3 regions of the Janthinobacterium sp. GW823-FHT01H08 genome follow, and region 3 is predicted to be linked to each of the others. Evidence: predicted binding sites of a transcription regulator. Region 3 holds the regulator's gene; each other region holds the start of a gene.

Region 1 (2,263 bases), 1.4 Mb from region 3:
CATGCGCTGGGCTTGCATACCTCGATCTCGCGCGTGCAGGGCGGCAAGCTCAAGGCCAAACATGAAATCCGCGTGGCGACCATGTTCAAGGAAGTGCCGCTGGAATTCCTGCGCATGATCGCCGTGCACGAACTGGCGCACGTCAAGGAAAAGCAGCACGACAAGGCCTTCTACAAGCTGTGCACATATATGGAACCGCAGTACCACCAGTACGAATTCGACGTGCGCCTGTACCTGACCCAGCTCGACCTGTCAGGCCAGCGCCTGTGGTCATGAACTGCTGCGCATGACGGTCTGCGCATGAAGTCCACGTGAAAATGCCGCCCGGCATACACTGGGCGGCATTGTTCGAGTGCGCTGGCTAGTCAGCATGGCCGCCCGGTAAAACGGGCGGCTTTTTTACAGGCGCGCCGGCATGGCCGGCACCATGCTCAGGCTCAGGCGGCGTTCTTGCGGCGAAGCATGAAGCCCAGCAAGCCCAAACCGCCCAGCAGCATGCCGTAGGTGGCCGGTTCCGGCACGGCGCTCACGCTGGCGGCGATATTGTCGACCTGGAAGGTATGCAAGGCGCCTTCCTTCCACGTTGCCGACAACAGATTGCTGAAACCCGTAAACGTGTAGTCGGCGAAGGTGTGGCCGCCGCCGAGGGTGAAGGTCTGGCTCACCGTGCCGCCGCCCACCTGGTGGCCGACGAAGGTCACGTCAAAGGAACCGGGCAAGCTCACGAAGTCGGCCAGGCTGATCGAGCTCAGCGAGAAAGCGCCGCCATCGGCACGGCTCAGGGTCGTCGTCGACAGGAGCGTCGCACCGAGACCGGCCGAACCGGCGTAGGCGAGGCTATTCTGGTGTGCCGAGCTCAGCAGCCCGAAACTGCTGTCGAAGTTGTAGCCGCCTTCGGAGTAGGACTTGAACACGGAACCGAAGTAGCCGGGTTGTTCCAGCGGATCGAAGCCGATGATGGTGGTTTGTGCGTGGGCGCCGCCAGCGCTGGCCAGAATGGCGGCGACAGCGGTCGCTCGCAAGAGGGTCATAGGTTTCAAAATAGCATCCTTTCGAGATGATGAAGTAGCGTGGTTGTGGCAACTTGAAATGGACCGGCACCTTTTTTTGGGAGTCTGTACAACGCTCGTCGGTGTCCGATATTCCTAACTTTGAACCATGCCAGTAGACCACAGCCATGCTTAAAAATCATCTTCATTTTCAAAAAAACATGCTATCACTGCAATTTTTTTGCCATATTTTTATTAATTAACTCATCAGGCCCGATCAATTTTCCCATGCGGAAATAAAAAAGCCATGCAGTGCGTACTGCATGGCCCTTGCAAGCGGCAGGGAAAATAGTTGCCTGGCGGCATACGCACCGCCAGGCGAAAACGGCATTACGGCGCGCACTCCTTCAGGCGCTGCACCAGCGCTGCAGGATCGGCGTCGGCATTGAGGAACGCCGCGTGCTGCGGACGGATGAAACCCTGCTCCTTGCCGTTTTGCACGAAAGCAATCAAGCCATCATAGAAACGGTCGACATTGAGCAGGCCGATGGGCTTGGCATGCAAGCCCAGCTGGGCCCACGTGAGCATCTCGAACAGTTCTTCCAGGGTGCCATAACCGCCGGGCATGGCGATGAAGGCATCGGACAGGCTGGCCATCATCGCCTTGCGCTCATGCATGTCCTTCACGATGAACTGGCGCGTCAAGCCCATGTGGCCCACTTCGCGTTCCACCAGCTGGGTGGGAATCACGCCCGTTACCTCGCCGCCCAGGCGCAGCACTTCATCGGCGATCACGCCCATCAGGCCCACTTTTCCGCCGCCATACACGAGCGAAATATTTTCCGCCACCAGCACGCGCGCCAGTTCGCGCGCCGCCACGGCATAGTCCGGCGAGACGCCCGCGTTGGCGCCACAGTACACACATAAAGCCTTGATCACAGTCGTCCCTACCCTTTCAATTCATCGATCGCCGCCTCGACTTCGAGGCGTTCCTTGGCGTCCAGTGCCACGCACTCGGCCGCCTTTTCATACAAGGCCAGCGCTTCCGCCAGCTTTTTCTTTCCATCGAGCATATTCAATGCGCGCGCATATTCGCTGTGCGCGAGCGCCGAATACGGCGTCAGGGCCAGCGCCGTCTTGAAGTGCTGGTAGCCGTCTTCCTTGTTGGCGCCATAGGTCAGCCCCCCTATCATGACGCCGACCTTGTCGATAATTTCCGTATGATAAATCCCAAACGCGATATGCGCTTCCGCATGCATGGGCGCGATCGTCAT
Region 2 (2,263 bases), 200 kb from region 3:
CAACGACATACTCGGCGCCACGGTAGAGTTCCGTATGGCCTTTCTGGCGGCCGAAACCTTTGACTTCGGTGACGGTAATGCCTTGCACATTGATAGCCGACAAGGCTTCGCGTACTTCGTCCAGTTTGAACGGCTTAATGATTGCAGTAATCATTTTCATGGCAGTCTCGCTTAAAAGGTTTTGGATACGGTCAGCACGAGACCGGATTTCGCCAGATTCTTGCCATTCGGTGCCAGCGACGTGATGTTGGCCTTGACGGCGGCCAGAGCCACGGTCACCACGCCGAAATCCTTGGTCACGCCGATCTTGTAATCGTTATAGCTGAGGGAATCGTTGTGCGCGACCTTCTGGCGTCCGGCATGCAGGTTCAGCATGTAGCCATCGTGCACATCGACGTTGGCACCCACATCGAGGTAGCCGCTGTTCTTGCTGTCAGGCACGCCGAACAGATTACTGGTCGAATGCGAGTACTTGATGTAGGCCGGGCCATAGCCGAGCTGGCCGTACAGTTCGAAGGTGTTCGCGTTGGTGCTCAGCCCATTCGAGGGATAGAAGTAGTACAGGCCGCCCACATCGTAGGTGAAATCCTTGCTGATCTCGCCACGTTTGCCACCGTAGATATCCCATTCCAGGTTGGTATCGCCGCCGCCGTCCTTGATCCATTTGATGCTCGACAGCCAGGTCCCCACGTACAAACCCGTCGGGTTGTGGGTATAGTCGGCGCCGCCGCTGATGGCAGGGTCGAGACGACTTTGCGACACGCCACGGTAGCGGTAGTCGCTGGTCAGCGCCACGTTGTAGCTCACCACGTTATCAGGTACGGCTTCGGCCGCAGCAGGCGCCGCCACTGCATCCTGGGCCATGGCGCTGCCGCACAAGGCGGTCATGGCCAGCGTCAACGCTGCAGCTAAAGTCATGTTCTTGGACAGATTCTTCATGGCGATTCCCTTTTATTGAACTTTTAAAGCGGTTGAGGTTTAAAATCTTGGCTGGAGATCACAAAGCGTTCATACCTTCTTTAGCAGAATACGTGCCAGCTCTCTTGCCACCTTGACAGGTGCGTTTCCGGCCATACATACCCTGCAAGCCGCTGGGCATGCGGAAATACGCTGCTGAAGCGTTGTGGATTTGCCTATTTTCGCACCAGATTAACACCGCTGTGCACCGCAATGGTGCGATGCACATGCCGCACCATAAAAGGACTGAACATGGACATGAATACCTTCTTTAACGACTTGCAAGGCAAGATCCACCAGGCCATCGAGAACTCGCCGGCCAAGGATATCGAGAAAAACGTGAAATCGATGATGACCCAGGGCTTCGCCCGCCTCGATCTCGTCACGCGCGAGGAATTCGATATTCAGGCGCAAGTGCTGGCCAAGACCCGCGCCAAGCTCGACGCACTGGAATTGCGCCTGATCGAACTGGAAACGCGTCTGAACGAGCCCAAGGCCAAGGTGTAAGGTTGTAAGGTGACGCCAGCCAGACCACGTTATTGACGGCCTTGCTGGCATAGCTCAAGCCTGACGGCGTTTCACGCGCTAGACTGAGACTGCCCGCGCCCGCGCCACAGGGGAGTCTGATGAGTCTGGCCGTCCTGAAAAGCCGCGCCCTGGCCGGCATGGAAGCGCCCGAGGTAAGTGTCGAAGTCCACCTTGCCAACGGTTTGCCTTCATTTACGATAGTCGGCCTGCCGGATACGGAAGTGAAGGAATCGCGCGACCGCGTCCGTGCCGCGCTGCAAAACTGCGGCTTTGAGATGCCGGCGCGGCGCATCACGGCCAACCTGGCGCCGGCGGACTTGCCCAAGGAATCGGGGCGCTTCGACCTGCCTATTGCCTTGGGTATCCTGGCCGCCTCGGGCCAGTTGCCGGGCGACCAATTACATCACTACGAATTCGCGGGCGAACTGTCGCTCTCTGGCCAGTTGCGGCCCATCCGCGGCGCCCTGGCCATGACCTTTGCCATGCAGCGCAGCCCGGCGGGTGCGCCACGCGCCTTCATCCTGCCGCAGGCGAATGCGGACGAGGCGGCGCTCGTCAGCGATGCCTGCATCTATCCCGCCCACAGCCTGCTCGAAGTCTGCGCGCATTTTGCCGCGCACGGCAGCCAGACCTCCCTGCAACGCCATCAGCCCATGCTGGCAGCGCACGTCTTTCCGTATCCCGACTTTGCCGATGTGCAAGGGCAGCAGCAGGCGCGGCGGGCGCTGGAGGTGGCGGCCGCAGGCGGTCATAACGTCCTGATGGTCGGGCCGCCGGG
Region 3 (2,263 bases):
GTTTCGTGCTGCTCGACGAACCGTTCGCCGGCGTCGATCCGATCGCCGTGATCGAGATCCAGCGCATCGTGCGCTTCTTGAAGGAGCGCAATATCGGCGTGCTGATCACCGATCATAATGTGCGCGAGACGCTGGGTATTTGCGACCGTGCCTACATCATCAACCAGGGCTCGGTACTGGCGTCGGGGCGCCCCGACGACATCATCGCGAACGAGTCGGTACGCCGGGTCTATCTGGGCGAACACTTCCGCATGTAAGCCAATGAAACAATCATTGCAGCTGCGCACTTCGCAGCATTTGGCACTGACGCCGCAGTTGCAGCAATCGATACGCCTGTTGCAATTGTCTACTCTGGAATTGCACCAGGAACTCGAGCAACTGTTGACGGACAATCCCTTGCTCGAGCGCCTCGACGATCCGCTCGACCGTTCGCTGCGCCTGCTGTCCGACGGGGCCTTGAGCTCCACGGCCGCGCCGGCCGAAGCGCCGCCCCAGCCGCCAGGCCAGGAGGCGCCCGCGGCGCCGGCCGAAGCGGAAACCTTTGACGGCGAGGCGGGCGAGGGCCCGGCCGCCGCGGATGGCGGCGACAGCGACTGGAGCGAAGCGAGCCGGGGCAAGGCGCCCGACGACGAAGATTCCCGCCCGCAACTGGAGGCCCATCACTGCACCCTGCGCGAACACCTGATGGAGCAGATGCGCGTGACGGTGCTCGAATTGCGCGACCGCGCGCTGGTCGAGCTGATCATCGACGCGCTCGACGACAATGGCTACCTGGAAGAGTCGCTCGACGACATCCTGGCGCGTCTGCCGGAAGAGCTGGAAATCGATGCCGACGAGATGCGCACGGCCTTGTCGCTGCTGCAAAGTTTCGATCCGCCCGGCGTGGGCGCGCGCAATGCGTCCGAATGCCTGGCGCTGCAAATCAAGCGCTTGCCGCACATTGCCATGGTGACGCGGCGCATGGCCCTCGTCATCGTGGAAAAGCACCTGGCCTGGTTTGCCCAGCGCGATTTCAACAAGCTGAAAAAAGCCCTCGATTGCGACGATGAAGACTTGCGTGAAGCGCAGACGGTAATTCGCCAGTGCAACCCGCATCCGGGCGCCGTGTTCGCTGCGGACGTGTCCGATTACGTGGTGCCCGACGTCGTCGTCAAGCGCGCGCGCAATGGCTGGCAAGTGACCCTGAACAACGACGTCATGCCGCGCCTGCGCGTCAACGCCATGTACGCCAACTTGCTCAAGCAGGGCAAGGGCGAGGGCGCCATGGGTGCACAGTTGCAGGAAGCCAAGTGGCTGATCAAGAATATGCGCCAGCGCTTCGACACGATTCTGCGCGTGGCGCAGGCGATAGTAGAAAGACAAAAGAACTTTTTCTCGCATGGGGCCGTTGCCATGCGCCCCCTTGTGCTCCGTGAAATAGCTGATACACTGGGTTTACACGAGAGTACTATCTCGCGGGTAACAACTCAAAAGTACATGCTGACCCCGCACGGCATGTTCGAGTTGAAATATTTCTTTGGTAGCCACGTCGCCACCGAAGCGGGGGGCGAAGCGTCATCGACGGCGATACGGGCATTGATCGTGCAACTGACAGGAGCAGAAGACCCTAAAAATCCTTTATCCGACAGTAAGATTGCGGACATGCTGGGGGAACAAGGCATGGTGATTGCGCGACGTACTGTTGCCAAATACCGGGAAGCGTTAAAAATTCCGCCAGTGAGCCTGCGTAAGTGTTTGTAAGTTTTTTTCGGTTCCTCTGCGGGCCGGATACGATGGACCGCACGAACCCGATCATCTTTAGGAGTGTGTATGAATCTCACCATCAGCGGACATCATCTCGAAGTGACACCAGCCATCCGTGAATACGTACAAACGAAGCTGGAGCGCGTGAAACGTCATTTCGATCAAGTTATCGATATCGCCGTGATTCTGACCGTGGATAACCTCAAAGAGAAAGAAAAACGTCAAAAGGCCGAAGTCAACCTGCGTCTGAGTGGCAAAACTGTCTATGTGGAAAGCCTGGCGCACGACCTGTATGCCGCGATCGATACCCTGATCGACAAGCTCGATAGGCAAGTGATGAAATACAAAACCAAAGTGCAAGGGCACGGTAAAGAGGCGATCAAGCATCTGCCAGACAGTTCGGAAGAAGAATTCGCCCCCGCCTAAGCGGCCCGCGACTTTCAACCGGCTGTGATCAACTAAGGGCGCACATTGCGCCCTTTTTTGCGTCCAGCGAAACGCAATGTTCGCCGCGCAGGCG

What was found. Region 3 encodes sigma-54, which starts transcription at its own class of promoters, with help from an activator protein. Its sites were predicted from a motif close to TGGCANGNAANCTGCTTT; they were not measured.
Region 1: AC3RCG_RS10020 (PEP-CTERM sorting domain-containing protein) is a predicted target of sigma-54. The motif match lies at 1,219-1,236, and genes of this name have one in related genera.
Region 2: AC3RCG_RS04550 (TorF family putative porin) is a predicted target of sigma-54. The motif match lies at 1,020-1,037, and genes of this name have one in related genera.

Annotation. Positions count from the first base shown of each region.
Region 1 covers NZ_CM179504.1:2,234,391-2,236,653, reverse strand. The annotation lists gene AC3RCG_RS10025 (YgjP-like metallopeptidase domain-containing protein) at 1-276, shown strand, start outside; gene AC3RCG_RS10020 (PEP-CTERM sorting domain-containing protein) at 438-1,031, opposite strand; gene AC3RCG_RS10015 (LOG family protein) at 1,380-1,925, opposite strand; gene AC3RCG_RS10010 (tetratricopeptide repeat protein) at 1,937-2,263, opposite strand, start outside.
Region 2 covers NZ_CM179504.1:1,021,236-1,023,498, reverse strand. The annotation lists gene AC3RCG_RS04555 (P-II family nitrogen regulator) at 1-160, opposite strand, end outside; gene AC3RCG_RS04550 (TorF family putative porin) at 172-939, opposite strand; gene AC3RCG_RS04545 (accessory factor UbiK family protein) at 1,210-1,464, shown strand; gene AC3RCG_RS04540 (YifB family Mg chelatase-like AAA ATPase) at 1,584-2,263, shown strand, end outside.
Region 3 covers NZ_CM179504.1:816,337-818,599, forward strand. The annotation lists gene lptB (LPS export ABC transporter ATP-binding protein) at 1-257, shown strand, start outside; gene AC3RCG_RS03630 (RNA polymerase factor sigma-54) at 262-1,740, shown strand; gene hpf (ribosome hibernation-promoting factor, HPF/YfiA family) at 1,810-2,169, shown strand.